DNA from 3 places in the Cupriavidus nantongensis genome. Region 3 is predicted to be linked to each of the others. Evidence: predicted binding sites of a transcription regulator. Region 3 holds the regulator's gene; each other region holds the start of a gene.
The links. The regulator sigma-54, encoded in region 3, starts transcription at its own class of promoters, with help from an activator protein. The targets are predictions, from matches to a motif close to TGGCANGNAANCTGCTTT.
Positions count from the first base shown of each region.

Region 1 (9,919 bases), on a different contig from region 3:
CAGCTCGCCCAGGTGCTCGTGCTGCGGCAGGTGTTCCTGGATCAGTTCGCGGTAGGCCAGCTCCTCGACGAAGCGGCAGGTGTGGGTCAGCACGACCCGGTCGTAGCGCTCATAGACGTCGGGGTCGCGGATGATCGACAGGAACGGCGCCAGGCCGGTGCCGGTGGCCAGCAGCCACAGGGTCTTGCCGGGCAGCAGGTTGTCGACCAGCAGCGTGCCGGTCGGCTTCTTGCCGACGTAGATCTGGTCGCCTTCGCGCAGGTGCTGCAGGCGCGAGGTCAGCGGGCCGTCGGGCACCTTGATGCTGAAGAATTCCAGCGTCTCTTCGTAGTTGGCGCTGGCAATGCTGTAGGCGCGCAGCAGCGGGCGGCCATTCACTTCCAGGCCGACCATGGCGAACTGGCCGTTTTCAAAGCGGAAACCGGGGTCGCGCGTGCAGGTGAAGCTGAAAAGGGTGTCGGTCCAGTGATGGACGGAAAGGATGGATTGCTGGTTCAGATTGCTCATGGCAAGACGCGGAATGCAGCGCAACGGCGCGCCAAAAAACGGCTGGAAGGAAGCGATCTTAACGCAAGCCCCCGCTCGGCGCAGGCGGAGCCTGCAACGCCAGCAAGGGATTAGCGCCCATCTGGCGCTGGTGAGTCTAAGCCATCACGTCAGCATGTGACGGCTTTGGCGTGGCCCGCGCGCTTGGGGCTTCACCCGCCGGGCGTGAGCGCGCCGGACAGTTCGCAGCGCTGGCGCGCCAGCGCCTCGCGTGAGTAGCCGTGGCGCACGCGCAGCTGGTGCTCGACGGCATCGGCCTGGTCCAGGCACGCGAACACCAGGTCGTCCTTGACGCGTTGCGACACGCCCTTCAGGCGCGGCGCCTCGTACGCGACCTGGCGCGCGCGGCAGCGCAGGAACAGCAGGGTTTCCTGGGAGGCGATGATCAGCTGGTCGTGCTCGATCCGCTTGCATTCGACCAGATCCTGGGCGGAGGCGCTGGCGCCGGCAAAGAACAAAGGCAGGCACAGCCATCGGCGCAACGAGCGGTGCATGGCAGACAGGGGGCGCAGTAGGCCAGTTGAGGGTCCGGCTCGAATCATTGCCCAGTCCCGCGCACAGCGCAAGCCGCAGTGCATGCAACATCGCATTGCGGCATGCGTGGAGCGGTGACAATTCGGTTTTCAGTGTCCATTTAACAGAACAATCGCCCGCAAACCCTGATAACTTCGTCGCTGCAGCCCTCGATGCTGCACCGCAGCATTCCACCGGGGGTGGGCAGGCCGGTCCTGAGCGGCTACGCTGATGTCCAATAGCGCCGCAGTGCGCGCCCGATCACGCCCCAGACCGACGGGCCGGTTGCCCGGCCTGCCCCCGTGTGTTCCCCCATGCCGCGTCACCGCCTCCCGCAGGCGGCCCTGGTTGCGGCATCCCCGTCCCGTACTGCGCAGCGCGACCTCTTCGCGGGCGGCTTGCACCGCCCTGACTGCCAAGGCTCAACATGACCGATCTCACCGCTACCCCCGCCCACACGGCGTCGCCCGACGGTGGCGACGTGCGCAAGCGCGTCTATGCCATCGTCGCCGCTTCGTCGGGCAACCTGGTCGAATGGTTCGACTTCTACGTCTATGCGTTCTGCGCGATCTATTTCGCACCGTCGTTCTTCCCCAAGTCCGACCCCACCGCGCAATTGCTGAACACTGCCGGCGTGTTCGCCGCCGGCTTCCTGATGCGGCCCATCGGCGGCTGGCTGTTCGGCACCATCGCCGACCGCCATGGCCGCAAGAACTCGATGCTGATCTCGGTGGTGATGATGTGCGCCGGCTCGCTGCTGATCGCCTGCCTGCCCACCCATGCCAGCATCGGCAACTGGGCGCCGGCGCTGCTGCTGCTGGCGCGGCTGATCCAGGGCCTGTCGGTCGGCGGCGAATACGGCACCACCGCCACTTATATGAGCGAGGTGGCGCTGCGCGGCCGGCGCGGCTTTTTCTCGTCGTTCCAGTACGTGACGCTGATCGGCGGCCAGTTGCTGGCGGTGCTGGTGGTGGTGGTCCTGCAGCAGCTGCTGGACGAGGCACAACTGAAGGCATGGGGCTGGCGCATCCCGTTCGTGGTCGGCGCCGCCACCGCGGTGGTGGCGCTGTTCCTGCGCCGCTCGCTGCACGAAACCTCGTCCGCGGCCAGCCGCGGCAGCAAGGAGGCCGGCAGCGTGGCGGGGCTGTTCCGCCACCATAAGGCGGCGTTCTTCACGGTGCTGGGCTATACCGCGGGCGGCTCGCTGATCTTCTACACCTTCACCACCTACATGCAGAAGTACCTCGTCAACACCGCCGGCATGTCGATCAAGACCGCCAGCTATGTGATGACCGGCTGCCTGTTCCTGTACATGTGCATGCAGCCGCTGTTCGGCGCGCTGTCCGACCGCATCGGCCGGCGCAGCAACATGCTGCTGTTCGGCGCGCTGGGCGCGCTGTGCACGGTGCCGATCCTGAGCGCGCTGCGCACCGTCACCAGCCCGGGACTGGCCTTCGTGCTGATCGCCGCGGCGCTGGCCATCGTCAGCTTCTACACCTCGATCAGCGGCATCGTGAAGGCCGAGATGTTCCCGCCCGAGGTGCGCGCGCTGGGCGTCGGCCTGGCCTATGCCATCGCCAACGCGATCTTCGGCGGCTCGGCCGAGTATGTCGCGCTCGGCATGAAGACGCTGGGCCACGAGACCGCGTTCTACTGGTATGTGAGCGCGATGATGGTGATTGCCTTCTGCGTCAGCGTGCGCCTGCCGCGCCAGGCCAGGTACCTGCACCACGAGCACTGACGCACGCCATGCCGGCGCCACGCCGCCGGCATGGCAATATACGGGGGCTGTCACCGCCTCCCGTCTTTCCCTGATCACCCCATGGACCTGAACGCCCTGCGCCTGTTCGTCGATATCGTCGACGCTGGCAACCTGAGCGCGGCCGCGCGCAAGCTCAAGATGACGCGCGCCAATGTCAGCTACCGGCTCAAGGCGCTGGAAGAAGAGCTGGGCGTGCAGCTGCTGCGCCGAACCACGCGCCACGTCGAGCCGACCCCGGTCGGCGCCGGGCTATACGAGCACGGCCGCAATATCCTGGGCGAAGTCGCGGCGGCCAATGCGCTGATCAGCAACATGGGCAAGAGCCTGCAGGGCCATGTGCGGCTGTCGGTGCCCACCGGGCTGGGCCATTCGCTGCTGTCGCCGCTGCTGGTACGGTTCAAGCAGCGCTATCCGGACATCACGCTCGATGTCGTGTTCGACAACCGCGTGCACAACCTGGTGTCCGAGGACGTCGAGGTGGCGCTGCGCATCATTTCGACGCCGCCGGATTCGGTGGTCGCCACCGAGATCGGCGCGGTCGACTGGATCGTCTGCGCCGCGCCCGCGTACCTTGCCGGCCACCCGGCGCCGCAGGCGCTGGCCGGGCTGCAGTCGCATGCGATCGTGTGTGCGTCGCCGGCGGGGCAGAAGCTGAAGGCATCGGGCACGCGCGCAGGCGGCAGCGATGGCGAGGTGCGCGAACAAGTGGTGCTCGAACCGACGCTCAGCTCGGAGAATTTCGCCTTCCTGAAAGAAGCGGTGCTGGCCGGCCTGGGCGTCGGCATCTTCCCGATCTATGCGATCGGCGCCGAACTGGACAGCGGCGCGCTGGTGCCGCTGCTGCCCGACTACCGCATCAGCGTGTTCGGCAGCAAGCTCTACATGCTGACCATGCCCAACCGCTACCAGACCCTGGCCACGCGCTACCTGCTGAATTTCCTGAAGACCGAACTGCAGGCGGTGTGGCCGCGGCTGCACCGCTAGCCGCAGGCCATCGCGATGGCGCCGGCGCACTATATTAGGAGCACAAGGATAACCGTCGGCGCATCCGGAACCTAGGAGCAACCATGGCCCTGGCTAGTACGCTCGCTAACTGCCTGAGCAGCAAGAACACCCGCTACGACATCATCCGCCACCCCTACACCCTGAGCAGCATGGCCACGGCAGAGGCCGCGCACGTGCCTGGGGACCGGCTGGCCAAGACGCTGTTGCTGGAGGATGACCGCGGCTACGTTGCCGCTGTGATTCCTTCGAGCCATCACCTGCAGATGGCCGCCATCTGCGAACAGACCGGGCGCAACCTGGTGCTGGCGCACGAGGACGAGATCCGCGAGATATTCAAGGATTGCGACCTCGGCGCGATTCCGCCGGTGGCGATGGCATACGGCATGGAAACCTATGTGGACGACAGCCTGATGCAGCAACCCGAAGTGTATTTCGAGGGCGGCGATCATCAGGACCTGGTGCACATGAGCGGTGACCAGTTCAAGCAACTGATGTCGGATGCCGGGCATGGGCAGTTCTCGCGCCGCATGATGTAAGCGGTGCGATGGCAACGGCCACCACGCGGGTTGCGGCCCGCGCGGTGGCCGTTTTGCATTATCAGCGCAGCTGAGACGGTGCCTCGGCGCTGGCTGAGGGCAACGCCGGCGCGCTGTCGTCCTTCAGGTCCACGCCGGAGCGCCCCAGCGCCGCCGCGCCGCGCAGCAGAAACACCAGCCGCTCGGCGGCCTGCGCATAGGACAGCCCCTCGGGTCGCACATTGGAGATGCAATTGCGCTCGGCATCGGTGCGGCCGACGCGCGGCGCATGGGTCAGGTAGATGCCAAGGCTGTCGGGCGAACTCAGCCCGGGCCGCTCGCCGATCAGCATCACCACCTGGCGCGCGCCCAGGCGCTCGCCGATCTCGTCGCCCAGTGCCACGCGCGACTGCTCGGCAACTACCACGGAACCGATCTGCCAGCCCTGCGGCAGCCGCTCGCGCGCCGCCTGCAGCAGCGGCAGCGCATGGCGCTGCGTGGCCAGCGCGGACAGGCCGTCGGCAATCACGAACACCACATCCGGTGCCTGCGGCGGCCGCGCCGCGTCCAGCCGCGCGCGGCTGGCTTCGTCGAGACGGCGACCCAGGTCGGGGCGACGCAGGTAGTGCTCGCGGTCCGGCGCCGCGCTGTGGACCGCCGTGTGCGCCAGCCCGGCCGCATCCAGCGCCGCGGTGACCGCGCCCACGTCCAGCGCCAGGTGCACCGCATCGCGCGCCTGCGCATGAGCCAGGCCGAAGGCCAGCACGGCGTCGGTGGGCTGGCTGTGGCCGGTGCGGCCCAGCGCGATGCGCGCGCGCGTGAAGCGGCGCAGCCGTTGCCACGGGTCGGCTTCGGCCGCGGGGTCGGGACTGACGGGAGCCTGGCGTTTGGCGGTCATCGCGGCGCCTTACAAGCTGTGGGCCATCTGCAGCAGCGGCTGGCGCGCCGCGGGTTCCAGCAGCCGGCCGGCGCCGTCGGCAATGCCCATGCGCTGCAGCCAGGCCTCGAATTCCGGCGCCGGGCGCAGCCCCAGCACTTCGCGCAGGAACAGCGCGTCGTGGAACGAGGTGCTCTGGTAGTTCAGCATGATGTCGTCGGCGCCCGGCACGCCCATGATGAAGTTGATGCCGGCCACGCCGAACAGCGTCAGCAGCGTGTCCATGTCGTCCTGGTCGGCCTCGGCATGGTTGGTGTAGCAGACGTCGCAGCCCATCGGCACGCCCATCAGCTTGCCGCAGAAGTGGTCTTCCAGCCCGGCGCGGATGATCTGCTTGCCGTCGTACAGGTACTCCGGCCCGATAAAGCCGACCACGGTATTGACCAGCAGCGGCGAGAACGCGCGCGCCACCGCATAGGCGCGCGCCTCCATGGTCTGCTGGTCGACGCCGTGGTGCGCGTCGGCCGACAGCGCGCTGCCCTGCCCGGTCTCGAAGTACATCAGGTTGTCGCCCACGGTGCCGCGCGCCAGCCCCTGCGCGGCGTCGTGCGCCTCGGCCAGCAGCGACAGGCTGATGCCGAACGCCGCATTGGCGCGCTCGCTGCCGGCCACCGACTGGAACACCAGGTCCACCGGCGCGCCCTGGCCGATCGCGCGCAGCGTGTTGGTGACATGGGTCAGCACGCACGACTGCGTGGGGATGTCGAAGCGGCTGCGCAGCTCGTCGATCATGCGCAGCAGCGAAACGATCGCGCCGAGGTTGTCCGAGGCCGGATTGACGCCGATGGTGGCGTCGCCGCAGCCATAGAGCAGCCCGTCGATGATCGAGGCGGCGATGCCCTTGGGGTCGTCGGTCGGGTGGTTGGGCTGCAGCCGCACCGCCAGCCGGCCCGGCAGCCCCACCGTGCTGCGAAAGCGCGTGACCACCTGGCACTTGCGCGCCACCGCGACCAGGTCCTGGTTGCGCATCAGCTTGCTGACCGCCGCCGCCATTTCCGGCGTGATGCCGGGCGCGACCCGCGCCAGCACGGCGCTGTCGGTCTCATGCCGCAGCAGCCAGTTGCGCAGGTCGCCCACGGTGGTGGCATCGATCGCGGCAAAGGCGGCGGCGTCGTGGCGGTCGTGGATCAGGCGCGTGACCTCGTCGTCTTCATAAGGCACCAGCGCCTCGTTGAGGAAGCGCGTCAGCGGCACCTCGGCCAGCGCCAGCCGTGCCGCCATGCGCTCCTGTTCGCTTTGCGCGGCGAGGCCCGCGAGCGCGTCACCGGAGCGCGCCGGGCTGGCCCTGGCCAGCAGCGTGCGCAGGTCGGCAAAGACGTGGCGGTGGTTGCCGATGGTATGGGTGTAGGCCATGCGTTGCGTTCCCGGGCTTGGCGACAACAAGGACTACGCGGCAAACCACGGGCCGCGCGCGATTCCCCCTAATATAGACACCCTTTGCGTGTGCCGATATGCCAACATCGGCGCCAGGTCGCGGCGGCACGCGCAACCGGAGCCGCGGCTGACGCAGCCATTACATCTGGATCGGCGAGAATCCAGGAATTCCTTTCAGCAAATTGCATGCCGGAGACACCGATGAAAGAACCCGAACCGACCGTCACCCCGCGCCTGCCGCCGGCCGCGTGGTACAGCGTCGGCACCGTTGCCTACCTGCTGACCGCGCTGGCGCTGTGGACCGTGCTGCATGCCAACCTGGTGGCGGCGCTGCTGTCCGGGCTGCTGCTGTATTCGCTGGTGGACGTGCTGGCGCCGCGCCTGAAGCGCCTGCACCAGCGCCACGACGCGCTCGCGGTGGCGATCCTGTCGGCGCTGATCCTGCTGGGGCTGACGCTGGCGGGCTGGCTGCTGGTGCGCTTTGTCAGCGGCGAGGGCAATACCCTGGACGGCCTGCTTAACCACGTCGCCGACATCATCGACCGCTCGCGCGGGCAGCTGCCGCCGTGGGTCAGCGACGCGCTGCCCAATGGCGTCGACGAGCTGGCCAACACGCTGATCGACACCCTGCGCGAGCATGCCGCGACGGCGCAGAAGCTGGGCGCCGAGGTGCTGCGCACGCTGGTGCATATCCTGATCGGGCTGGTGATCGGCGCGATGGTGGCGCTGTACCGCGCGGTGGCGCGCCCCAACCGGCGCCCGCTGGCGGCTGCGCTGGTGGCGCGCGCGCGCACGCTGCAGCAGGCGTTCTCGCAATTCATCTTTGCGCAGATCCAGATCTCGGCGATCAATACCGTGCTGACCTCGATCTACCTGTTGCTGGTGCTGCCGCTGTTCGACGTGCATCTGCCTTTGAGCAAGACCCTGGTGGTGATCACCTTCGTCGCGGGGCTGCTGCCGGTGCTGGGCAACCTGATCTCGAACACCGCCATCGTGGTGGCCTCGCTGTCGGTATCGCTGCCGATCGCGGTGGGCTCGCTGGTGTTCCTGGTGGTGATCCACAAGCTCGAGTACTTCCTCAACGCGCGCATCATCGGCGCGCGCATCCAGGCGGCGGCGTGGGAACTGCTGATGGTGATGCTGCTGATGGAAACGCTGTACGGCATCCCGGGCGTGATCGCCGGGCCGATCTTCTACGCGTACCTGAAGCGCGAGCTGGCGGGGGCCGGGCTGATCTGAAGGCAGTGGCCGGCACGCCGGGCCGGTGGTCGGACCAATAGCGTGCCCCTTCCCACTGTATTCAGGCCCCGTCGTGCTCCACCCGGCTGCGCACGAAGTCGATGTGGGTCTGCATCGCCGTGCGCGCCTCTTCCGGACGGCGCGCGCAGATGGCATCGCACAGCGTGCGGTGCTGCAGCAACAGCAGGTCCGAAGCGCCGTCGTCCTGTTCGCGCAGGCCGGTGCCGTTCATGGTGATGTGCTCGCGCAGCATGCCGATCACGCTGGTATGCAGATGCAGGAACATGGTGTTGTGCGAGGCTTGCGCGATGGCGTCATGCAGCTGCGCGTCGGCATCGGCCTCAGCCTGCTTGTCGTCAGTGGCGCGCGCGCGTTCCAGCTCGGCCATCAGCGCGCGGATGCGCCTGACGTCGGCGGCATCCGCGCGCAACGCCGCGAAGTAGGCGGTGGCGCCTTCCAGCACCCGGCGAAATTCCAGGATGTCTTCGCGCAGCGCGGGATGGTCCGCCACCAGCTGGCCCCACGGCGAGGCAATGCCGGCGCGCAGCTGGTCGGTGGCATAGACGCCCGCGCCGCGCCGGCTCTGCAGCAGGCCGCGCGCGGCCAGGCGCTGGATTGCCTCGCGCACGGTGTTGCGCGCCACCGCGTACTGTTCGGCCAGCACGCGCTCGGCCGGCAGCCGCGTGCCGGGCGGCCAGGTGCCGTCGAGCAGCGCGGTTTCCATGCGCCGCATCACCGACTCCACGCGTCCGCGGGTGGTATGCCCGTGCCTGGCTGCCGTCATGCCGTGTTTCCTCGCTCCTGATCTGGCGCGGCCCGCCCCCTGAATTGGTCCAACCAATTTGAAGCGCCGCGCGGAAGCGGGAATTATGCGCCCAAACGTGCGACCCAGCACGTGTGGAGCGAGACATGAAGGATCGTCAGTACCCCAGCGGCCCTGCCCCCACGCAGGCCTACCTCTTTGCCACCTGCCTGGTCGACATGTTCGTGCCGCAGGCCGGCCTCGATGCCGTGCGGCTGCTCGAGCGCGAAGGCCTGACGGTGCATTTCCCGCGCGGCCAGAGCTGCTGCGGCCAGCCCGCCTACAGCAGCGGCAACCCGGACGCGGCGCGTGCGGTCGCGCGCGCCCAGCTCGACCTGTTCGGCCAGCCGTGGCCGGTGATCGTGCCGTCCGGCTCGTGCGCCGGCATGATGCGCCACCACTGGCCGCAGCTCTTTGCCGACGATCCGGTGGCCGGCCCGAAGGCCCGCGAACTGGCCGAACGCGTCTATGAGCTGGGCGAGTTCCTGCTGCATGTGCTGCAGGTGGACTTCGGCGCTGCCGCGCCATCGGCCCAGCCACCGGAGCGCATCGTGCTGCATACCTCATGCGGCGCCCGTCGAGAAATGGGTACGCGCCAGCACGGCGTGGCGCTGGTCGATGCGCTGCCGGGCGTGACCCGCGTCGAGCATGCGCGCGAATCGGAATGCTGCGGGTTCGGCGGCACCTTCTCGCTCAAGCATCCCGATATCTCGGGCGCGATGGTGCGCGACAAGGTGGCCTCGGCCTGCGCCACCGGCTGCGACCGCCTGGTATCGGCCGACTGCGGCTGCCTGCTCAATATCGGCCATACCGCCGCGCACGACCGCGCGCCGCTGCAGGTGGAACACCTCGCCAGCTTCCTGTGGCGCCGTAGCGGAGGTGCCGCATGAGCACGCCCGGCGCCCGCGAACGCATGCTCGGCCGGCTGCGCGCCGCCGCGCCCGTGCCGTCCCCGCAAACCACCGAGCTCGATCGCCGCATCGACGGCCATTTCGAAGCACGCCGCCATGGCACGCCAACGACTGGCGCGCGCGTCGCCGCGATGCAGGCCGCGCTGCAAGGCCTGCATGCCGAAGTCTGGTGCGCCGATGCCAGCGCGTGGCCGGCGATGCTCGCGGCCGAGCTGGCCAGGGCGCGCGTGAAGCGCCTGCTGCTCGATCCGGCCACCGCGGCCGGCGCGGCGCTGGCAGCCGCGCTGCCGGCCGGCATCGAAGCCATCGGCTACG
Region 1 is NZ_CP014845.1:2,385,301-2,395,219, reverse strand. Features, by position in the region: gene A2G96_RS31580 (ferredoxin--NADP reductase) at 1-507, opposite strand, end outside; gene A2G96_RS31575 (hypothetical protein) at 699-1,040, opposite strand; gene A2G96_RS31570 (MFS family transporter) at 1,487-2,800, shown strand; gene A2G96_RS31565 (LysR family transcriptional regulator) at 2,882-3,805, shown strand; gene A2G96_RS31560 (aminoacyl-tRNA deacylase) at 3,889-4,362, shown strand; gene eutC (ethanolamine ammonia-lyase subunit EutC) at 4,424-5,239, opposite strand; gene A2G96_RS31550 (ethanolamine ammonia-lyase subunit EutB) at 5,249-6,631, opposite strand; gene A2G96_RS31545 (AI-2E family transporter) at 6,854-7,891, shown strand; gene A2G96_RS31540 (FadR/GntR family transcriptional regulator) at 7,953-8,675, opposite strand; gene A2G96_RS31535 ((Fe-S)-binding protein) at 8,801-9,583, shown strand; gene A2G96_RS31530 (LutC/YkgG family protein) at 9,580-9,919, shown strand, end outside.
Region 1: a site for sigma-54 is predicted at 6,827-6,844, ahead of A2G96_RS31550 (ethanolamine ammonia-lyase subunit EutB). Genes of this name have one in related genera too.

Region 2 (9,919 bases), on a different contig from region 3:
GTGCTCCTGGAACAGCGTGCCGGCGGCGAACGCATGCCAGCCGCTGTCGCTGCGCACGCCGCCGGACAGGTCGGCGCGCTTGCGCGCCTGGCTGCCGTAGGACAGGTCGGCGGTGAAGCCGGGCGAGTCCAGTCCCGAACGCGTGGTCATCGCCAGCGCGCCGCCAAGCGTGTTGAGGCCATAAACGGGGTTGGCGCTCGACACCAGCGACGCGCTCGCCAGCGCCGCCTCCGGAATCATGTCCCAGCTGACCACGTCGCCGAAGGGCTCGTTGACGCGGATGCCGTCCAGGTACACCGACAGCCCCTGCGGCACGCCGGGGATCGACGACGCGCGGAAGCCGCGGTAGGTGATGTCGGTCTGGAACGGACTGCCCTGGATGTCGTTGACGTTGACGCCGGCAAGATGGCGGTTCAGGTAGTCGGCCAGGTTGCCGGCGCGCGCGCCGCCAAGGTCGCTGCCGCGCACGGTCTGCACGGTGTAGGGCACCAGGTCGCTGGCGACGCCGATGCCGGGCAGCGGCGCGGCGGCGACCACCAGTACTTCCGGCAACAGGTCACTGTCCCGGTTTGGCGCAGCACTGTCCTGTTGCGCCACAGCGGCGCGCTGGCACAGCAGCGTGATCAGCGCGGACAGCAGCGCGGCGTGCGTGCCTGCGCGGGGGCGCGCAATACTGCGCGGCAAGCGGGATGGCCGCTGGCCTGGCGGCGCAGGGCGCGGGATGGCTGGCATGTTCCGTCTCCTCGGGATAGCGGCGCATGCCTGCATCGGGCCGCGCCTGTCGGCAGGGCTTCAGCAGATTTCGTACCGTGTTGCGTTCGATGGCGGTGGTTCGGGTGCGCGGCGCGGCGCCCGGCCACGGCGCGGGCGCGAGCGCTGTCACAAAACAGGACAGTCCGCTGTTGCCGGCCGGCGGCCCGGTGTTCCACGACGGCACAGTGGTGCGCGGCGCATCGCACCACGCGCGGCCGCCAGGCTGCGGCTGGCAGCGCTGCGGAGCCGGCCAGGCAACGGCTGGGCGGATGCGTCATGCCGTGCTGCGTCGCACATGGTATCGGCCTTGCTCTGTCGCAGGCATCCCAACCCTGACCGCGCCGCCATGCTTGCCGAGCTGTCCCGTTACGACCAGGTACTGACTTGCGACGCCGTGCGCAAGGCGTTCGGTGCGCGCGTGGCGCTCGACGGCGTTTCGCTGTGCGTGCGCCGCGGCGAGTTCGTGGCGCTGCTGGGGCCCAACGGCGCGGGCAAGACCACGCTGTTCCAGATCCTCAGCGGCCTGTTCGTGGCCGATGCCGGGCAGGTCACGGTGATGTGCCGCGACATGCGGCGCGACCCGGTGCGCGCGCTGGCGCAGCTGGGCATCGTATTCCAGCAGCCCGCCATCGACCTGGACCTGCCGGTGCTGGCCAACCTGCGCTTCCATGCCGACCTGCATGGCCTGCCGCGGCGCGAGGCGGCGCAGCGGATCGCGCGCCTGCTGCAGGCCTTCGGCCTGGCGCCGCGCGCGCAAGCGCCGGTGCGCGAGCTGTCGGGCGGCAGCCGGCGCAAGGTCGAGCTGGCGCGCGCGCTGCTGCATGAACCGGCCATGCTGCTGCTGGACGAGCCGACGGCGGGACTGGACCCGGCTTCGCGCGTGCAGCTGCTGGCCGAGACCCGGCGCCTCGCGCGCCATGCCGGCGCCGGCGTGCTGTGGGCCACCCACCTGGTGCAGGAGGTGGAGCAGGCCGACCGCGTGATCGTGCTCGACCGCGGCGCGGTGCGCTTCGACGGCACCCCGGCCGCGTTGCTGGGGATCACCGCGGCCGCGACGCTGGAAGCCGCGTTCCTTGCCATGACGCCGTCGGTCGCGCGCGCGGCGCAAACGGCGCAAGCGGAGCTGAGCGCATGAAGCCGATGCCATCCCCCGCCTGGCTTGCCGGCGCCTGGCTGCTGGCCACCGCATTGCTGGTTGCAGCCGGCCTGGCCGAAGGCGCGCAGGGTGGCCGCGCGCGCGCCGCCACCGGCCAGGTCTTTGTCTCCAGCGAAAAGGACGACGCGCTGACCGCCTACGATGCCGCCAGCGGCCAGCAGCTGGCGTCGTGGCGCCAGTGCCGGCGGCCGCGCCACCTGCAGCTGTCGCCGGACCGCGCGCGGCTGTACGTGGCCTGCAGCGACGACCACCGCGTCGACGTGGTCGACGTCGCCACGCGCAAGACCGTGGCGTCGCTGCCGGTTGGCGACGACCCGGAATTGTTCGACCTGAGCCAGGACGGCCGCACGCTCTATGTGTCGAACGAAGAAGACGCGCTGCTGTCGGCCTACGACACCGGCTCCGGCAAGCGCGTGTTCGCGGTCGGGGTGGGCGAGGAACCGGAGGGCGTCAGGGTCAGCGCGGACGGACGGCAGGTGTACGTGGCTTCCGAAGTTGCCAACCTCGTGCATGTGGTCGACGTCGCCACGCGCAGGGTGGTGCGCAATATCCGCGTCGGCAACCGGCCGCGCCGGCTGCTGCTGGTGCGCGGCGGCAAGGAACTGTGGGTCTCCAACGAGCTGTCGGCCAGCGTCAGCGTGATCCGCACCGATACGCTGGAGGTGGTGCAGACCATTGCCTTCGCGCCGCGCGGCATGCGCGCGGAAGACGTGACGCCGGTCGGGATGGCGGCGCGCAGCGACGGCAGCCACGCCTATATCGGGCTGGGCCGCGCCAACCATGTCGCGGTGGTCGAGGTGGCGTCGCGCCGCGTGCAGGACTATGTGCTGGTGGGGCGGCGCGCCTGGGGGCTGGCGCTGAGCCGCGACAACGCGCGGCTCTACGTTGCCAACGGGCTGTCCGACGATGTCAGCGTGGTCGACACCGCCAGCCGTAAGGCGGTGGCCACGCTCAGGGCCGGCCGCGTGCCGCATTCGGTGGCGATCGATGACTGAGCGGGCGCTGGCGGTGCTGGCCTTTACGCTTGCGGTGGTGCTGGCGGCGCCACTGCATGCCGCGCAGGTGCGCGTGGCGGTGGTGTCGCTGGCCGACGATGCCCGCCATGCGCCGCGGCGGCTGGCGCAGCGCTATCCCGACCAGCCGCAGGGCAGCGCGCTCGATGGCGCGCAGGTGGCGGCTGCGGAAGCGCGTTTTGCGCTGGAGGCCGCGGGCCAGTCGCTGCGGGTCGAGGCGCAGCAGGCCCGCACCGAAGCCGAGGTCGCCACGCTGGTCGCGGCGCTGGCGCGCCAGGGCACGCGCTTTATCCTGCTCGACCTGCCGCCGGCTTCGGTGCGGGCCGCGGCGGGCGCGGTCAGGCCGGGCGAGGCGCTGCTGTTCAATGTCTCGGCCGACGACGATGCGCTGCGCGGCGCCGGCTGCGCGCCGGTGCTGCTGCATACGCTGCCCAGCATGCGCATGCGCGCCGACGCGCTGATGCAGTACCTGGCCGCGCGCAAGTGGCGCCGCGCGCTGCTGCTGAGCGGGCCGTCGCCGGCCGACGCCGCGCAGCGCGAGGCACTGCTGGGCGCGGCGCGGCGCTTTGGCATCGCCTGGAGCGCGCAGCGCGCGTTCCGGCTGTCCAACGACCCGCGCGAGCGCGACCAGGCCAATGTCAGGCTGCTGACCGGTGGCGCGGACTACGACGTGGTGGTGGTGGCCGACGCCGACGGCGAATTCGCGCGCGGCCTGCCCTATGCCACGCAGTTGCCGCGCCCGGTGGTGGGCGCCAGCGGCCTGGGCGCGCAGGCCTGGCACTGGGCCTGGGAGCGCAACGGCGGGCCGCAGCTGAACCGCCGCTTCGCCCGCGCCGCGGGCCGGCCGATGACCGGCTACGACTGGGCCGCATGGGTCGCGGTCAAGGCGATTGCCGAGAGCGTGGTGCGGCAGCCCGCGGGCTTTGCCGCGCAGGCGCAGGCGCTGGCCGCGGGGCAGGTGGTGGTGGACGGCTTCAAGGGTCCGCCGCTGTCGTTCCGGCGCTGGGACCGCCAGCTGCGCCAGCCGCTGATGCTGGCGCACCCAGACGGCGTGATCGGCACCGCGCCGGTCGAAGGCGTGCTGCATCCCAAGAACAACCTCGACACCCTGGGCGCCGACGAAGCCGACACCGCGTGCCGCGCCCCCACCTGACACCATGACCATGCCCGCCGTCCTGCCCCCGTCGATGCGCCATCGCTGGCGCGCGCTGCGCGCGGTCTGCGGCCGCGAGCTGCGCAAGTACCTGCGCCAGCCCGGGCGGCTGCTGTCGTCGCTGGTGCGCCCGCTGCTGTGGCTGCTGGTGTTTGCCGCAGGCTTCCAGAACGCGCTGGGCGTCGCTATCGCGCCGCCGTACGACAGCTATATCGAATACCAGGTCTATGTCGCGCCCGGGCTGCTGGGGATGATCGCGCTGTTCAACGGCATGCAGTCGTCGCTGGCGATGGTGTACGACCGCGAGATGGGCGTGATGCGGCTGCTGCTGACCGCGCCGCTGCCGCGCGGCTGGCTGCTGGGCTGCAAGCTGGCGGCGGGCACGCTGCTGTCATTGCTGCAGATGGCGGCGTTCCTGCTGGTGGCGGCGGGCTTCGGCATCCGCTTCGCGCCGCTGCACCTGCTGGCCGGACTGGGCGCGATGACGCTGGCCGCGCTGATGCTGGGCGCGCTCGGCCTGCTGCTGTCGGTCCATGTGCGCCAGCTGGAGAACTTTGCCGGCACCATGAACTTCGTCATCTTCCCGATGTTCTTCATCAGCTCGGCGCTGTATCCGCTGTGGCGCCTGCAGGAGTCGGGCGCCGAGGCGGTGTACCAGCTTGCGCGGCTGAACCCGTTCACGCATGCGGTCGAAGCGATCCGCTTTGCGCTGTACGGGCAGCTGGCGCCGCACAGCCTGGCCATCGTCGCGGCCAGCGCGGTGGTGTTCTTCGCGCTGGCGCTGCGCGGCTACGACCCGCAGCGCGGCATGGCGCGCCGCGGGGCGCCGGCATGACCGGCGGTCGGCAGGGGGTGGCGGCGCTGGCGCTGACATGGCTGGCGCTCGCCAGTCCCACTGTGTCAGCGGAGCCCGGCACCGCTGGCGTGATCTCGCACCGTGACCCGATGCAGTCGCCGCAATGGGCCTGGATCCACAAGGAGCTGCTGCAGCAGGGCCCGGTGGTGTTCGACAGCCGTGTGCGCGTGACCGGGCCGGCCTTTGCCGAAGACCCGATGCGCGTGCCGATTGCGTTCGACGCGTCGGCGCTGGGCGAGGTCGAGCGCATCGTGGTGGCGGTGGACCGCAACCCGATCCGCCCGGTGCTGGCGTTCGAGCCGCTGCGGGTGCGGCCGTCGCTGTCGTTCCGCTTCAAGCTGGAGCAGGCCTCGCCGGTGCGGGTGGCGGCGCGCACGCGCGATGGCACCTGGCATGTCGGCAGCACATGGATCGACGCCGGCGGCGGTGGCTGCACCGTGCCGGGCGCGACCCGCCGCGACGGCAGCTGGAGCCGCACCCTGAACCGGGTCGAGGCGCGCGTGTTCCCGGCCTTGGGCGAGGCCGGCGCACGCGTGCGGCTGCGTGTGATGCACCCGATGGACACCGGCCTGGTCGCCGGCATCCCGGCGTTTCATCTCGAGACCCTGGTGCTGGCCGACGCGGCGCGGCAGCCGCTGTTGCGACTGACCCTGCACGAGCCCGTGGCCGAGAACCCGATCTTCTCGTTCGACCTGCGCGAGGCGGTGGTGCCGGGCCTGACCGTGGCCGGCCACGACAACAACGGCAACCGCATCGCGGCGCGGGTGTTGCCATGAAGCGCGTATTGCCGTCGCTGCTGCTGTGGCTGGCCACTGCTGCGGTCTCCGCGGCCCCCGCGCAGCCACCCGACTACCGCCTGGCCCCGCGCGAGATCGCCGCCGGCGTGTGGCTGCTGGAAGGCGCCAATGCCGACTTCGCGCCGGCCAATGGCTGCAACATCATCAATACCGCCTTTATCGACACCGGCGACGGCGTGGTGGTGATCAACACCGGCCCGTCGCGCGAATATGGCGAGCAGCAGCGCCGCGCCATCGCAACGCTGACCGGCGCGCCGGTACGGCTGGTGCTGAACCTGAACCTGCATCCCGACTATTTCTTCGGCAACCAGGCCTATGTCGACGTGGGCGCCAGTGCGCTGCCCGCGACCATCGACGGCGCGCGCCGCGAGGGCGCCGTCTATGCCGACAACCTCTACCGCCTGTGCGGCGACTGGATGCGCGGCACCGAACCCGCGCCGCCGGTTCACGCACTGGCACCCGGCGTCCGCACGGTCGGCCGCCGCACGCTGGAACTGATCCGCCTGCAAGGCCATACCGATGCGGACCTGGTGCTGCTGGACCGCGATGCCGGCATCGTCTTTGCCGGCGGGCTGGTGTTCCGTGAGCGCATCCCGACCACGCCGCACGCGCATATCGGCCGCTGGCTCGACAGCCTGGATCGGCTGCAGGCGCTGATGGCGCAGAGCGGGGCACGACTGCTGGTGCCCAGCCACGGGCCCGCACTGGGCGGCACGGAAGCCATCGCGCAGACGCGCGCCTACCTGCAGTGGCTCGACATGCGCCTGCGCGAGGCCGCGGCGCAGGGTCGCGACCTGGCCGAGGTGATGGCGATGCCGGTGCCCGAGCCCTTTGCGCGCTGGGGCGCGCTGCCGGCGGAATACCTGCGCAACGTGATTCATCTCTACCCGGCGCACGAGGAAGCCGCGCTGGCGCGGTGAAGGCGCCGGCTCTGGCTGTTCAATTCTGGCGCAGCTGCAACGCAGTGTTGCACGCTGGCGCGGGCCGCGACCGTGCGGTGCGGCTGCAGGGCGCGTGAGCGAGCCCCGGCCTACTGGCATGGGATTTGCCATTTGCGTGCTGGTGTGTGGCGCAGTGGCGCACCAGCGAAATCCAAAACAAGAGAGGAGATGGCAATGAGGACGATACGAGTAGGGCTGGCGGCAATGGCGGCAATAGCCGCAATCGCGGCCGCCGCGGCGAGCGTTGGCGCGCACGCGGCGGTGAGCGACGCCATGATCGAGAACGACGCGAAGTCCCCCGGCGACGTGCTGTCGTGGGGCATGGGCCCGCAGGGCCAGCGTTATTCAACGCTGTCGCGCATCAATACGAAAAACGTGGGCCGGCTGGTGCCGGCGTGGTCGTTCTCGTTCGGCGGCGAAAAGCAGCGCGGGCAGGAATCGCAGCCGCTGATCCACGACGGCAAGATGTTCGTCACCGCCTCGTATTCGCGCATCTATGCGCTCGACGTGAAGACCGGGCGCAAGCTGTGGAAGTACGAGCACCGCCTGCCCGAAGGCATCATGCCGTGCTGCGACGTGGTCAACCGCGGCGCGGCGCTGTACGACAACCTGGTGATCTTCGGCACGCTCGATGCGCAGCTGGTGGCGCTGGACCAGAACAGCGGCAAGGTGGTGTGGAAGGAAAAGCTGGAAGACTACGCGGCCGGCTATTCGTACACGGCCGCGCCGCTGGTGGCCAAGGGCCTGGTGCTGACCGGCATCTCGGGCGGCGAATTCGGCGTGGTCGGCCGCGTCGACGCGCGCGACGCGAAGACCGGCCAGCTGGTGTGGTCGCGGCCGGTGGTCGAAGGCCACATGGGCTACAAGTACGACAAGGACGGCAACAAGACCGAGATCGGCATGACCGGCACCCAGAACGCCAGCTGGCCGGGCGAGACCTGGAAGACCGGGGGCGCGGCCACGTGGCTGGGCGGCACCTATGATCCGGCGACCGGCCTGGCCTACTTCGGCACCGGCAACCCGGGCCCGTGGAACAGCCATATCCGCAAGGGCGACAACCTGTACTCCGCCTCCACCGTCGCGCTCGATCCCGCCACCGGCAAGATCGTCTGGCACTACCAGAACACCCCGAACGACGGCTGGGACTTCGACGGCGTGAACGAGTTCGTCACCTTCGACCTGGACGGCAAGCGCATGGGCGGCAAGGCCGACCGCAACGGCTTCTTCTACGTCAACGATGCCACCAGCGGCAAGCTGGTCAACGCCTTTCCCTTCGTCAGGAAGATCACCTGGGCCACCGGCATCGACCTGAAGAGCGGCCGCCCGAACTACGTCGCCGAGGGCCGCCCGGGCGACCCGGCCGCCGCCAACGGCGAGAAGAAGGGCAAGTCGGTGTTCGCCGCGCCCGGCTTCCTCGGCGGCAAGAACCAGCAGCCGATGGCCTACAGCCCGCAGACCGGCCTGTTCTACGTGCCCGCCAACGAATGGGGCATGGATATCTGGAACGAGCCCATCAGCTACAAGAAGGGCGCGGCGTTCCTGGGCGCGGGCTTCACCATCCAGCCGCTGAACGAGGACTACATCGGCTCGCTGCGCGCGATCAATCCCAAGACCGGCAAGATCGTCTGGGAGGTCAAGAACGGCGCGCCGCTGTGGGGCGGCGCCATGACCACCGCCGGCGGGCTGGTGTTCTGGGGCACGCCGGAAGGCTACCTGAAGGCCGCCGACGCCAGGACCGGCAAGGAGCTGTGGCAGTTCCAGACTGGCAGCGGCGTGGTCGCGCCGCCGGTCACGTGGGAAGAGAACGGCGAGCAGTTCGTCGCGGTGGTGTCCGGCTGGGGCGGCGCGGTGCCGCTGTGGGGCGGAGAGGTGGCCAAGCGCGTGAATTTCCTGGAGCAGGGCGGCTCGGTGTGGGTGTTCAAGCTGCACAAGAGCTGAGGGATCAACGGTGATGCGGCCCCGCGCGCATGGCATCGCAGCGGCGATGCATGGCGTGCCCGGGGCTCGGTCGCCACGGTATCGGGATACAGGCATGAAGAAGGAATGGATGGCGCTGGCGGCGGTTGGCGCGATGTTGCCGGGCGCGGCGCTGGCCGCCACGGCGGCGGAGATGCAGGCGCTGGCCGACAAGAGCGGCTGCTTTTCCTGCCATGGCATGCAGTCGAAGCTGGTGGGGCCAGGGTTTGCCGAGGTGGCGGCGCGGTACAAGGGCGATAGTCAGGCGGCAGCTTCGCTGTCGAAGAAGATTCGCGAGGGCGGCAAGGGGGCGTGGGGCAGGATTCCCATGCCGCCGCATGGAAATCTGGGAGAGGACGATGCGAAGAGGCTGGCGGAGTGGGTGCTTGGGGTTGGGTGAGCCGGGGCGTGGCGTGGGCTGCGGGCGCTGCGTCGGCCGCGGCCCGGTCGCGGGCGTCGGCGGCCGGCGCAAGACCCGCTTGCGGCGGCGCCGGCGTGGGCGTTGATTCAGCGCTCGCCGCATCCTTCGGTTCTTGGCTTGTCGTGCTTGGCGGGCGTGGCTGTTTCGCCGGCGTAGCCGGCGACCTCCTTTCTGGTGCGCCCGGCAGGGCGCACTTACTTGGGGGTGCAAGTCCCCTACACACCCGGCAAGGGGAAGTGTTAGCCAAAGACAAGGGTTTCCCGGGCGACTGGGAGTCTGAAGGAAGTCCGAGGCAAAGCGCTGGCCTGACGAACAGGAAGCGGATATGAGGCGACGCATCGGGGTGAGGCGGCCAGAGTAGCCAAAGCCCAGTACTTGCACGGAACGATGCGGCGTAAATCCGACAGGCATAAGCGTGAAGGTGAGTGCGTCATACCCGGGGAGATCTGCATCGCTGCCATGGTGCTACTGACGTCGAGAGGCGTCGGGATGGCGGTGCAGAAGTCAGCAGAGGCCATAGTAGGTGCGCGGTTGGCACTGAAGGGCCGAACATGAACGAGCGCGATTAGGACGACAGACCTCGATGCTTACCGACGAAGCCCAAATGCACGAACGAGTGCAGCCCACAGCGGAGGAAGGCGGGCGGAACCTGCTTGGCGCCGATGGGGGTGCGGAGGATGGCACGGCGGCTGTCGGGCAAACGAAAGCGCAGGCGCCATCGCTGATGGAGGCGGTGGTTGAGAGAAGCAACATGTGGCTGGCGTACCGGAGGGTGGTCGGCAATGGCGGCGCCGCTGGGGTGGATGCCCTGGAGGTGACGGCGTTGCGCGACTGGCTGAAGGTGAGTTGGCCAAGCGTCAGGGCGGCGTTGCT
Region 2 is NZ_CP014845.1:616,349-626,267, forward strand. Features, by position in the region: gene A2G96_RS24055 (TonB-dependent receptor) at 1-732, opposite strand, end outside; gene A2G96_RS24060 (ABC transporter ATP-binding protein) at 1,100-1,888, shown strand; gene A2G96_RS24065 (PQQ-dependent catabolism-associated beta-propeller protein) at 1,885-2,904, shown strand; gene A2G96_RS24070 (ABC transporter substrate-binding protein) at 2,897-4,075, shown strand; gene A2G96_RS24075 (ABC transporter permease) at 4,080-4,910, shown strand; gene A2G96_RS24080 (quinoprotein dehydrogenase-associated SoxYZ-like carrier) at 4,907-5,707, shown strand; gene A2G96_RS24085 (quinoprotein relay system zinc metallohydrolase 1) at 5,704-6,648, shown strand; gene A2G96_RS24090 (PQQ-dependent methanol/ethanol family dehydrogenase) at 6,844-8,607, shown strand; gene A2G96_RS24095 (c-type cytochrome) at 8,702-9,025, shown strand; gene ltrA (group II intron reverse transcriptase/maturase) at 9,630-9,919, shown strand, end outside.
Region 2: a site for sigma-54 is predicted at 6,763-6,780, ahead of A2G96_RS24090 (PQQ-dependent methanol/ethanol family dehydrogenase). Genes of this name have one in related genera too.

Region 3 (9,919 bases):
GTGCGACGGACTTGCCGGAACCGGATATGCCGGTGATGAGGATGATGCGCATAGCAACTGAAGCATAGCATCAGGTGCCGGCTGCGTCATGACAGCTGTTTGACAGCAGCAAAAATGGCGAACCTCGCGGTTCGCCATCTCGTTTGCAAGTGGTGCTGCTCAGGCTGCCTTCGACAGGCATTCCTTCATGTAGGCCTTGTATTCGTCGCCCTTCTTGCCCTTGCCCGACTTGCTGCAGGCCGCCATCTTTTCCTGCTGGGTCTTGGGCGCGCCGGACTTCGACAGGCATTCCTTCATGAACGCCTTGCGTTCGTCGCCCTTCTTGCCGGAAGCCTGCGCGTTACAGGCCTTCATCTTGTCTTGCTGGGTGTTGGCCGCGGGCTTGTCCGGATTGGCGGGGGTAGCAGGCGAGGCCGGCACGGCAGGCGTTGCCGGGGCCGCGGCCGACGGCTTGGCCGGCGTCGCAGGGGTGGCCGGCGTGGCGGTCTGCGCAAAGGCGCTGGCTGCGAACAGCGGGGTCACCAGCGCGCACACTGCAATCAGGGTCTTCATGCTTGCTCTCCTCGGGGGTGGACAACCTTATCGCCGCGCGCCGGAGTCGGCGTTGCAGCTTCCGTAACGGGCGTGATGCCCATTACAGCACAAAACGGAGCACGCCTGAGAAACGTTGACGAGCGCTTGCCACGCCGTTGTAAGCAATTGAAAACCGCGGCCGACGGTGGCTTAGAGCAGCCGGCCCTGGCCGCGCGAGACCGCATCGGCCTGCATCGCGGCGCGCTGGCGGTCCATGAAATCCCGCAGCGTGTCGATGCCGCGCAGGCGCAGGATGGTGTTGCGCACGGCGGCTTCGACCAGCACCGCAAGGTTGCGGCCGGCCGCCACCTGGATCTTGACCATGTGGATGGGCAGCCCGAGCACGTCCAGGTACTGCGAATCCAGCGGCAGCCGCTCGAACTCGCCATCGTTGCGCCGCACCAGCTGCACCACCAGCTTGATCTTCATCTTCCGCCGCACCGCGGTCTCGCCAAAGATGGTCTTGATATCGAGCAGCCCCAGGCCGCGCACTTCCAGCAGGTTCTGCAGCAGCGGCGGGCAGCGGCCCTCGATGAAATCCGGCCCCAGCCGGACGAAATCGACGGCGTCGTCGGCCACCAGCCCGTGGCCGCGCGAGATCAGTTCCAGGCCCAGCTCGCTCTTGCCCAGGCCCGATTCGCCCATGATCAGCACGCCCATGCCGAGGATGTCGAGGAACACGCCGTGCATGGTCACGCGCGGCGCCGAGATGCGCGACAGGTACAGGCGCAGGTGGTCGATCACCGCGGCCGACGACACCGGCGTGGTGAACAGCGGCGTCGACGAGCGCGTGCAGCGCAATTCCAGGTCCGGCGGCGGCTCCATGCCGTCGGCGATCACCAGGAACGGCGGCTCCAGCAGGATCAGCTCGCCCATCTGGCGCTTGCGGGTCTCGTCGTCGAGCCGCTGGTAGTACGTGATCTCGGGCTTGCCGAGGACCTGGATCCGGTTCGGGTGGATCAGGTTGAGGTGGCCCACCAGGTCCGCGGCGGAGGTCGCTTCGCGGGCGAATTCCACGTCAAAGGCGCGGTCCGCGCCCTCCAGGCCAGCGACCCACGAGAGTTTGAGGTCGGCTGCGTTGTCGTCGAAGATGGACTGGGAGGTGACGCCGGTGAGTTCCATGCGGTATGGCTGGTAAGGCGGTGTTCGAAGCGCGTGGCGCCTGCCCGGTCTGGTGCCGGCCCGCTAAAGGGGAATCAGTGGATCAGGGATGCCATGCGATCAGCAGTTCGTGCACGGCATCGGGCGTGGGCAGGGTCGCCAGGCCCTCGCGCATGTCGCGATCCGACAGCAGCTGCGCGATCTCGGACAAGATTTCCAGGTGTTGCTGCGTGGCCTGTTCCGGCACCAGAAGAAAGATCAGCAGCGAAACCGGCTTGCCGTCCGGCGATTCGAACGGAATCGGCTCGGCCAGGCGCATGAACGCGGCCAGCGGCTGCTTCAGGCCCTTGATGCGCCCGTGCGGGATCGCCACGCCGGCGCCCAGTCCGGTCGAGCCCAGCGACTCGCGCGCGAACAGGTTGTCGGTGACGATGGCGCGCGCCACGCCATGGTTGTTCTCGAAGAGGAGCCCGGCCTGCTCGAACACACGTTTCTTGCTGGTGACGCTGACGTCGAGGGTGATGTTGCCGGGTGGCAGCAATTTGGCCAAACGATTCATGGGCGATGCGCAGGATTTCAGTTAGCGGGCGGATCGTTCCGCCGGGCAGCGGCTGGCTCCCTGCCGCTGCGGGCGGGGGGACGTCCGGCCCATTATAGAGCAGCGGCTACCCCTGCCTTGTGCGGTGCAGCGCCAGCGGATGCGGCCACGATTTCTCTCTCTTTGTATGGCGCAGCATACACCTTGGCGCTGCGCTTGCGAACATTTCGGGCTCCCATGCGTGACAAGGTTTGCTCCGCTGCCACAGCCGGCACCGCCCCCGGGGCGCAAAAAAGCCGCGCTTCGCGGCGCGGCTTGCCTGTGGAATCCTGGTTCAGCAGCCCTCTGCGGGGCTGCCGGGCACGGGTTTATTGCTGCATTTGCGCTGCGGCCATCTGGTACTTGACCGCTTCGCGGTCGTGGCCTTGCACGCGATCCTTGTAGCGAATCACCTGACGGTCCAGCTTGTCGACGAGTGCGTCGATCGCCGCATACAGGTCTTCATGATGCGCTTCGACAAAGATGTCCTTGCCCTTGAGATGCAGATTGATTTCCGCGTACTGACGCCGGTCCTTTTCCTTGTGATTGTCGACAGAGAGCAGCACGCTAACGCCAATGACTTGATCGAAATGCCTGACGATTCGCTCCAGCTTCGTTTCCACGTACTCACGCAGAGGCGGCGTGATGTCCAGGTGGTGTCCACTGATCTTGAAGTTCATAGCGCTTCTCCTTCTGAAAGAGCCTCACCAGGCAGGCGGTGGGCTCGGCTACAAAGACTTGCGGAGATTGACTGCGGGGATTTTCAAGGCTTCACGATACTTGGCGACGGTGCGGCGCGCGACAACGAAGCCCTGTTCGCCCAGCAGTTCGGCGATGCGACTGTCGGAAAGGGGATTCCTCGGGTCTTCGGCTCCTATCAGTTGCTTGATCAAGGCGCGGATGGCCGTTGATGAAGCCGCGCCACCGGTCTCGGTGGACACGTGGCTGCCGAAGAAGTACTTCAGTTCGAAAGTACCCATCGGCGTGGCCATGTATTTATTGGTCGTCACCCGGGAGATGGTTGACTCGTGTAAACCCAGTGTATCGGCAATCTCCCGCAAAACCAAGGGGCGCATGGCGATTTCACCGTGGGTGAAAAAGTTCTTTTGACGCTCGACAATGGCCTGCGAAACCCGCAGGATCGTGTCGAACCTTTGCTGGATGTTCTTGATCAGCCAGCGCGCCTCCTGCAGCTTCTGCTGCAGCCCCGCGGTGCCGGTTTCGCCCTTGGCGCCACGCAGGATCTGGGCATACATATCATTGATGCGCAGCCTCGGCATCACATCCGGATTGAGCTGCGCGATCCAGCCGCCACCGCTCTTGCGCACGAACACATCGGGCACGACGAAGTCGGCCTCGGGGCGGCTGTACGCGTGGCCCGGGTAGGGCGCCAGCGAGCGGATCAGGTCATGCGCGGCCTTGAGCGCGACTTCATCGACCTGCAGGGCCTTCTTCAGCCGCGTGTAGTCGCGTACCGCAAGAAGTTCCAGGTGATGGGTGACGATGGTCAGCGCCAGTTCGCGCTGCGGGTGCGTCAGGCGGCGCAATTGCAGCGCCAGGCATTCGGCCGCGTTGCGCGCGCCCACGCCGGGCGGATCGAAGCTCTGCAGCAGCGTCAGGATGGCGTGGACTTCGTCGGGGTCGAACTCGAGTTCTTCGGGCAGCTCCGCGCAGATCTCTTCGAGCGATGCGCTCAGGTAGCCATCGTCGTCGAGCGATTCGATCAGGAAGATGGCGAGCCCCTTGTCGCGCGCCGAGATCTTCAGCGGCGTCAACTGCTCCATCAGGTATTCGCGCAGCGTGGGCTCGGCATCGCGCAGCTGCATCGGCGTCTTTTCGTCCTCGTCGCCTTGCGGGCGGCGGGCGAAGTCGTCCAGGCTCCAGTCGCCGTTGCTGTAGTCGTCGCCGCTGCTGTTGTCGCCGTAGCCGTCATCGGCGGCGCCTTCGGTGCGGGCGTCGCCATTGCCCTGGGGCTCGGCGGGGGCGGGCGCGGGCGCGCTTTGCAAGTTGACCGAGCCGTCGGCGGCCACGCGCAGCGGGCTTTCGATCCAGTCGTTCTCCCGCTCGAGCAGCGGGTTTTCCGTCAGCGCCTGTTCGACTTCCTGCTGCAGTTCCAGCGTGGAAAGCTGCAGCAGCCGGATCGACTGTTGCAGCTGCGGGGTCAGGGCCAGGTGCTGGGAGAGGCGGAGCTGTAGCGACGGTTTCATGCGACCTATTTTATGCGCATCTTTCCGATGTTGGAACGGAAATTGCTATCGCTGATGCGCCGTGATCGCCGCTGGCTCTCCCTGCCATGCAGCCATGGCGGCCCGCGCCGGGCCGCCAGCTTGTCACATGCGGAAGTTCTCGCCCAGGTAGACGCGCCGCACGGCGTCGTTGGCGATGATCTCTTCGGGCTGGCCCGCGGCCAGCACCGTGCCTTCGCTGATGATGTAGGCGTGGTCGCAGATGCCGAGCGTCTCGCGCACGTTGTGGTCGGTGATCAGCACGCCGATATTGCGCGCCTTCAGGAAGCTGACGATGCGCTGGATCTCGCCCACCGCGATCGGATCGACGCCGGCGAACGGTTCGTCGAGCAGGATGAAGCGCGGCGACGACGCCAGCGCGCGCGCGATTTCGACGCGGCGGCGCTCGCCGCCGGACAGCGACAGCGCCGGGTTGTTGCGCAGGTGCGCGATCTGCAGGTCGTCGAGCAGCGCATCGAGGCGGCGCTCGATCTCGGCCTTGGCCAGCGGCTTGCCCTTGTCGATCTGCAGCTCGAGCACTGCGCGGATGTTTTCCTCGACGTTGAGCTTGCGGAACACCGAGGCTTCCTGCGGCAGGTACGACAGCCCCATGCGCGCGCGCTCGTGAATCGGCAGGCCGCTGATGTGGTCGCCGTCGAGCACGATGTCGCCTTCGTCCAGCGCCACCAGGCCGACGATCATGTAGAACGACGTGGTCTTGCCCGCGCCGTTGGGGCCGAGCAGTCCGACCACCTCGCCGCTCTTGACGTCGAGCGAGACGTCCTTGACCACCGTGCGCGAGCCATAGCGCTTCTTCAGGTGGCGCACGACCAGCGTGCTGCCGCCGGGCAGGACGGAGTTGGCTTCGACGACAGGCTTGTCGGCAATGGTGGCGGTATCGGTCATGGGTACGGTCAGGGTTTGTTGGCGGGCGCGGGCGCCGACTTCAGGTCCAGCGGCGAGCCGCCCGCGGTGCCGGACTTCTGGTCCTGGCGGGGCGACAGCACCGCGCGCACGCGGCCGGACGGGTTCGCCGCCGCGGCATCGCCGCTGCCGCCGCCGGCAGCGGTATAGAGTTCCTTGCGGCTGTCGTAGGTCAGCACCGCGCCGCGGATCTCGTCGAGCAGCTTGGCGCCCTGCAGCCGCGCCATGCGGGCATTGCCGATCAGCTTGGAGAATTCCTGCTTGCCGTCGTATTCGATGCGGTCGCCCCAGCCGTCGATGTATTCGTCGACGCCCTCGCGCTTCTGGCGGATATAAGCCTGCTTGCCCGGCTTCGAGGTTGCCACGGCGAACTGGTAGCCCTCGGGGTCGGTGCGCAGCTCGGCGGCGTCGGACTTCAGGATCATGGTGCCCTTGGTCAGCACCACGTTGCCGGTCAGCGTATAGATCTGCTTGACGTCGTCATAGCTGGCATTGTCCGCCTCGAGCACCATCGGCTTGTCGCGGTCCGCGCGCTCGGCTAGGGCAGGCTGGGCCAGCAGGCCGAAGGCCAGGGCCAGCGCGAGCAGGGCCGGGGCGGTGCGTCGACGGGACGATGTCGTCAGGGAAGCGGTCATGTTGGCAGGGTTGCTTGAGGGGCGTCGGATGCGTGATGGTGCGGTTTGCGCGGCAATCGGCGCGCGCTGCCGGGCCGTGACGGCCGGCGTTGCGTGCGCGGCTGCGCCGGACCGGGAGTCAGGATCCCGGCGCACGGCCCGGGGACGGTCCGGTGATGATGGTGCCGCGTACATTGCCGAGCAATTGTACTTCGCGGGTGACGTTGTTGAAGATCAGGCCGTTGGCGGTCATCACCGACGGGCCGCGTGTCAGCTTGACGGGCTTGTCGGTCTTGACGATGTCGTCATTGACCAGCAGCTGGAAATAGCTCGACGCCGCGGTCAGCTGCGGGTCCTTGGACGGATCCTTGCCCTGCTGGCGCAGCACGTAGCCGTTGCCGTACAAATCGATCACCGTGCCTTCGGCGTTCATGCGGCCGATGTCGGCGCGCGCGGTCACCGGCGGGCGGTCCGGCTCGTAGGCGCGCATCGCGGGACGCGTGACCTCGTAGGTCTGGTCGTCCTCGAAATGGACCATGCGCTCGCCGGTGAAGCGGATCTTGGTGCTGCCGTCGGGCGCCAGCTCGGTGGCCGAGAAGCGGTCCATGAAGTAATCCGGCTCGTGCTTCTTGGTGGTTTGTGCGGCCTGGTCTTCCTTGGGGGAGTTGATCTGGACCAGCCAGAACGTGCTGCCCGCCACGATGGCCATCAGCAGCAGCGGCAGCAGCCGCATGACGATGCCGCTGAGGGAGGCGAGGAGTGCCTGCATGGTGTCCTTGGCGTTGTGCTGCTGGTACCGTCGGTGGCGCGCCGGCTCAGATGACCTTGGCGCGGGTCAGGTCGTGGATATGCAGCGCGCCGGTCAGGCGCCCGTCGTTGTCCACCACCAGCAGCTGGTTGATGCGGTTGGCTTCCATCACCTGCACGGCTTCCACCGCCAGCTGGTCCTGGTTGACCACATGCGGGTTGCGGTGCATGACCTCGCCGATCGGCACGGTCTTCCAGTCGCGCGGGGTTTCCAGCAGGCGGCGCAGGTCGCCGTCGGTGAACACGCCGATGGCGCGCCCGTCGGGATCCACCACCGCGGTCATGGCCATGCCCTTGCGCGTGATTTCCATCAGCGCCTGGGCCAGCGGCGTGCTTTCGCGCACCTCGGGCACGGCGTTGCCGGTGCGCATCACGTCGCGCACATGGGTCAGCAGCTTGCGCCCGAGCGCCCCGCCGGGGTGCGAGCGGGCAAAGTCTTCCTCGCCGAAGCCGCGCGCATCGAGCACCGCCACCGCGAGCGCGTCGCCCAGCGCCAGCGCGGCGGTGGTGCTGGCGGTCGGGGCCAGGTTCAGCGGGCAGGCTTCCTTCTCGACCGCCGCGTCCAGGTGGACGTCGGCCAGCTTGGCGAGGTTCGATTCCGGGTTGCCGGTGACCGAGATCAGGCGCGCGCCGATGCGCTTGACGATCGGGATGATCGACAGCAGCTCGCCGGTCTCGCCGGAATTGGAAAACGCGATCAGCACGTCGTCGCGCGTGACCATGCCGAGGTCGCCATGGCTGGCTTCGGCCGGGTGCACGAAGAACGCGGGGGTGCCGGTCGAGGCCAGCGTGGCCGCGACCTTGCGGCCGATATGGCCGGACTTGCCGATGCCGGAAACGACCACGCGCCCGGTGCATTGCAGGATCAGCTGCACGGCATGGGCAAAGTCGCCGTTGAGGCGGCCGGAAAGTGCGGAAACCGCATCGGCTTCGGTCTGGAGCGTGTCGCGGGCGAGCCGGAGTGCTCGATCCGCATCGAAATTAGCTATCATGGCGACGAAGTATACCAACGAATGCGACCGCACCTGGGCCGACCCACGGCGCGCGTCGCGCTCGCCCGTGCTCGCCGTATTTCCGCCGGCAGGGTGCCCGTGCCGGGTCGGCCGCGCGCCTTGCCGGTCACCCTGACCGCCTGATGCATTCTCCGCTGGAACTGACCCTGGTGCTGCTGGCCGCCGCCGTGTTCGGCGTGGTCGCGTTCCGCATGCTGCAGCTGCCGCCGATGCTGGGCTACCTTGCCGTCGGCATCCTGATCGGGCCGCATGCGCTGGGGCTGGCCAGCGATACCGCGCAGACCAAGTACCTGGCCGAATTCGGCGTGGTCTTCCTGATGTTCTCGATCGGGCTCGAATTCAGCCTGTCCAAGCTGCGCGCGATGAAGCGGCTGGTGTTCGGCCTGGGCGGCTCGCAGGTGGTGCTGTCGATGCTGGCGGTGGTGCCGGCCAGCTGGGCCTTCAACTGGCTGTTTCCGTTGTCGTGGCAGGCTTCGGTGGCGCTGGGCGGGGCCCTGGCCATGTCTTCCACCGCGATCGTGTCCAAGATGCTGTCCGAGCGCATGGAGCTGGAAAGCGAGCACGGGCGCAACATCATCAGCATCCTGCTGTTCCAGGACCTGGCGGTGGTGCCGCTGCTGATCGTGATTCCGGCGCTGTCGCGCGATCCGGGCGACCTGGTGATGGCGCTCGGCCTGGCCACGCTCAAGATTGTGGTGGCGCTGGGCGCGATCTTCTTCCTGGGGCAGCGCCTGATGAGCCGCTGGTTCCATGTGGTGGCGGCGCGCCGCTCGCAGGAACTGTTCATGCTGAACCTGCTGCTGGTCACGCTGGGCATGGCGGCGCTGACCGAGCGGCTGGGCCTGTCGATGGCGCTGGGCGCCTTCATGGCGGGCATGCTGATCTCCGAGACGCCCTACCGCCACCAGGTGGAGGAAGACATCAAGCCGTTCCGCGACGTGCTCCTGGGGCTGTTCTTCGTCACCATCGGCATGCTGCTCAATATCCGCGTGGTGCTCGACCATATCTGGCTGGTGCTGGCACTGCTGGTGGTGCCGGTGCTGTTCAAGCTGGTGCTGATCGCGGCGCTGGCGCGCGTGTTCGGCTCGCGCCAGGGCGTGGCCATCCGCACCGGGCTGGGGCTGGCGCAGGCGGGCGAGTTCGGCTTCGTGCTGCTGAACCAGATCGACGGCCTGAACCTGGTCGACCCGGTGCTGATCCAGGTGATCCTGGCGTCGATGCTGCTGTCGATGCTGGCGGCGCCTTTCCTGATCCAGTACAGCGACGCCATCGTGCTGCGCTTTGCCGCCAACGAATGGCTGATGCAGTCGCTCAACATGACCCGCATCGCCGCGCAGAGCCTGCAGACCGAGAAGCACGCCATCATCTGCGGCTTCGGCCGCAGCGGGCAGAACCTGGCGCATATGCTGGAGCGCGAGGGCATCAACTACGTGGCGCTCGACCTGGACCCCGACCGCGTGCGCGAGGCCGCGGCAGCTGGCGATACCGTGGTCTACGGCGACGCCGGCCGGCGCGAGGCGCTGATCGCCGCGGGCCTGCACCGCGCCGCCGCGGTGATCGTGACCTATGCCAACACGCAATCGGCGCTGAAGGTGCTGCACCACGTGCAGGAGCTGGCGCCGGCGCTGCCGGTGATCGTGCGCACGGTCGATGATTCGGAGCTGGACACGCTGCAGAAGGCCGGCGCCACCGAGGTGGTGCCCGAGATCATCGAAGGCAGCCTGATGCTGGCGTCGCACGCACTGGTGCTGCTGGGCGTGCCGATGCGCCGCGTGGTGCGCGGCGTGCAGCAGGCGCGCGACGCGCGCTACAGCCTGCTGCGTGGCTATTTCCACGGGCGCGACGACGAAGAGGACATGGTCGAGCGCGACTCGGTGCGGCTGCATTCAGTGTCGCTCGGCCCGCAGTCGACCGCGGTGGGCAGGCGCCTGGGCGTGCTGGGGCTGGAGCGCATCGGGGTCGAGGTGACCGCGGTGCGCCGGCGCGGCATCCGCGCCTTCGACCCGCAGCCGGAGACCGTGCTCGAGCCCGGCGATATCGTCGTGCTGCGCGGGCCGCCCGAGGCGCTGGAGGCCGCGGAGACGC
Region 3 is NZ_CP014844.1:668,520-678,438, forward strand. Features, by position in the region: gene rapZ (RNase adapter RapZ) at 1-52, opposite strand, end outside; gene A2G96_RS03040 (PsiF family protein) at 160-552, opposite strand; gene hprK (HPr(Ser) kinase/phosphatase) at 724-1,695, opposite strand; gene A2G96_RS03050 (PTS sugar transporter subunit IIA) at 1,778-2,233, opposite strand; gene hpf (ribosome hibernation-promoting factor, HPF/YfiA family) at 2,581-2,931, opposite strand; gene A2G96_RS03060 (RNA polymerase factor sigma-54) at 2,980-4,458, opposite strand; gene lptB (LPS export ABC transporter ATP-binding protein) at 4,582-5,382, opposite strand; gene lptA (lipopolysaccharide transport periplasmic protein LptA) at 5,391-6,035, opposite strand; gene lptC (LPS export ABC transporter periplasmic protein LptC) at 6,154-6,783, opposite strand; gene A2G96_RS03080 (KpsF/GutQ family sugar-phosphate isomerase) at 6,830-7,813, opposite strand; gene A2G96_RS33785 (hypothetical protein) at 7,700-7,957, shown strand; gene A2G96_RS03085 (monovalent cation:proton antiporter family protein) at 7,957-9,919, shown strand, end outside.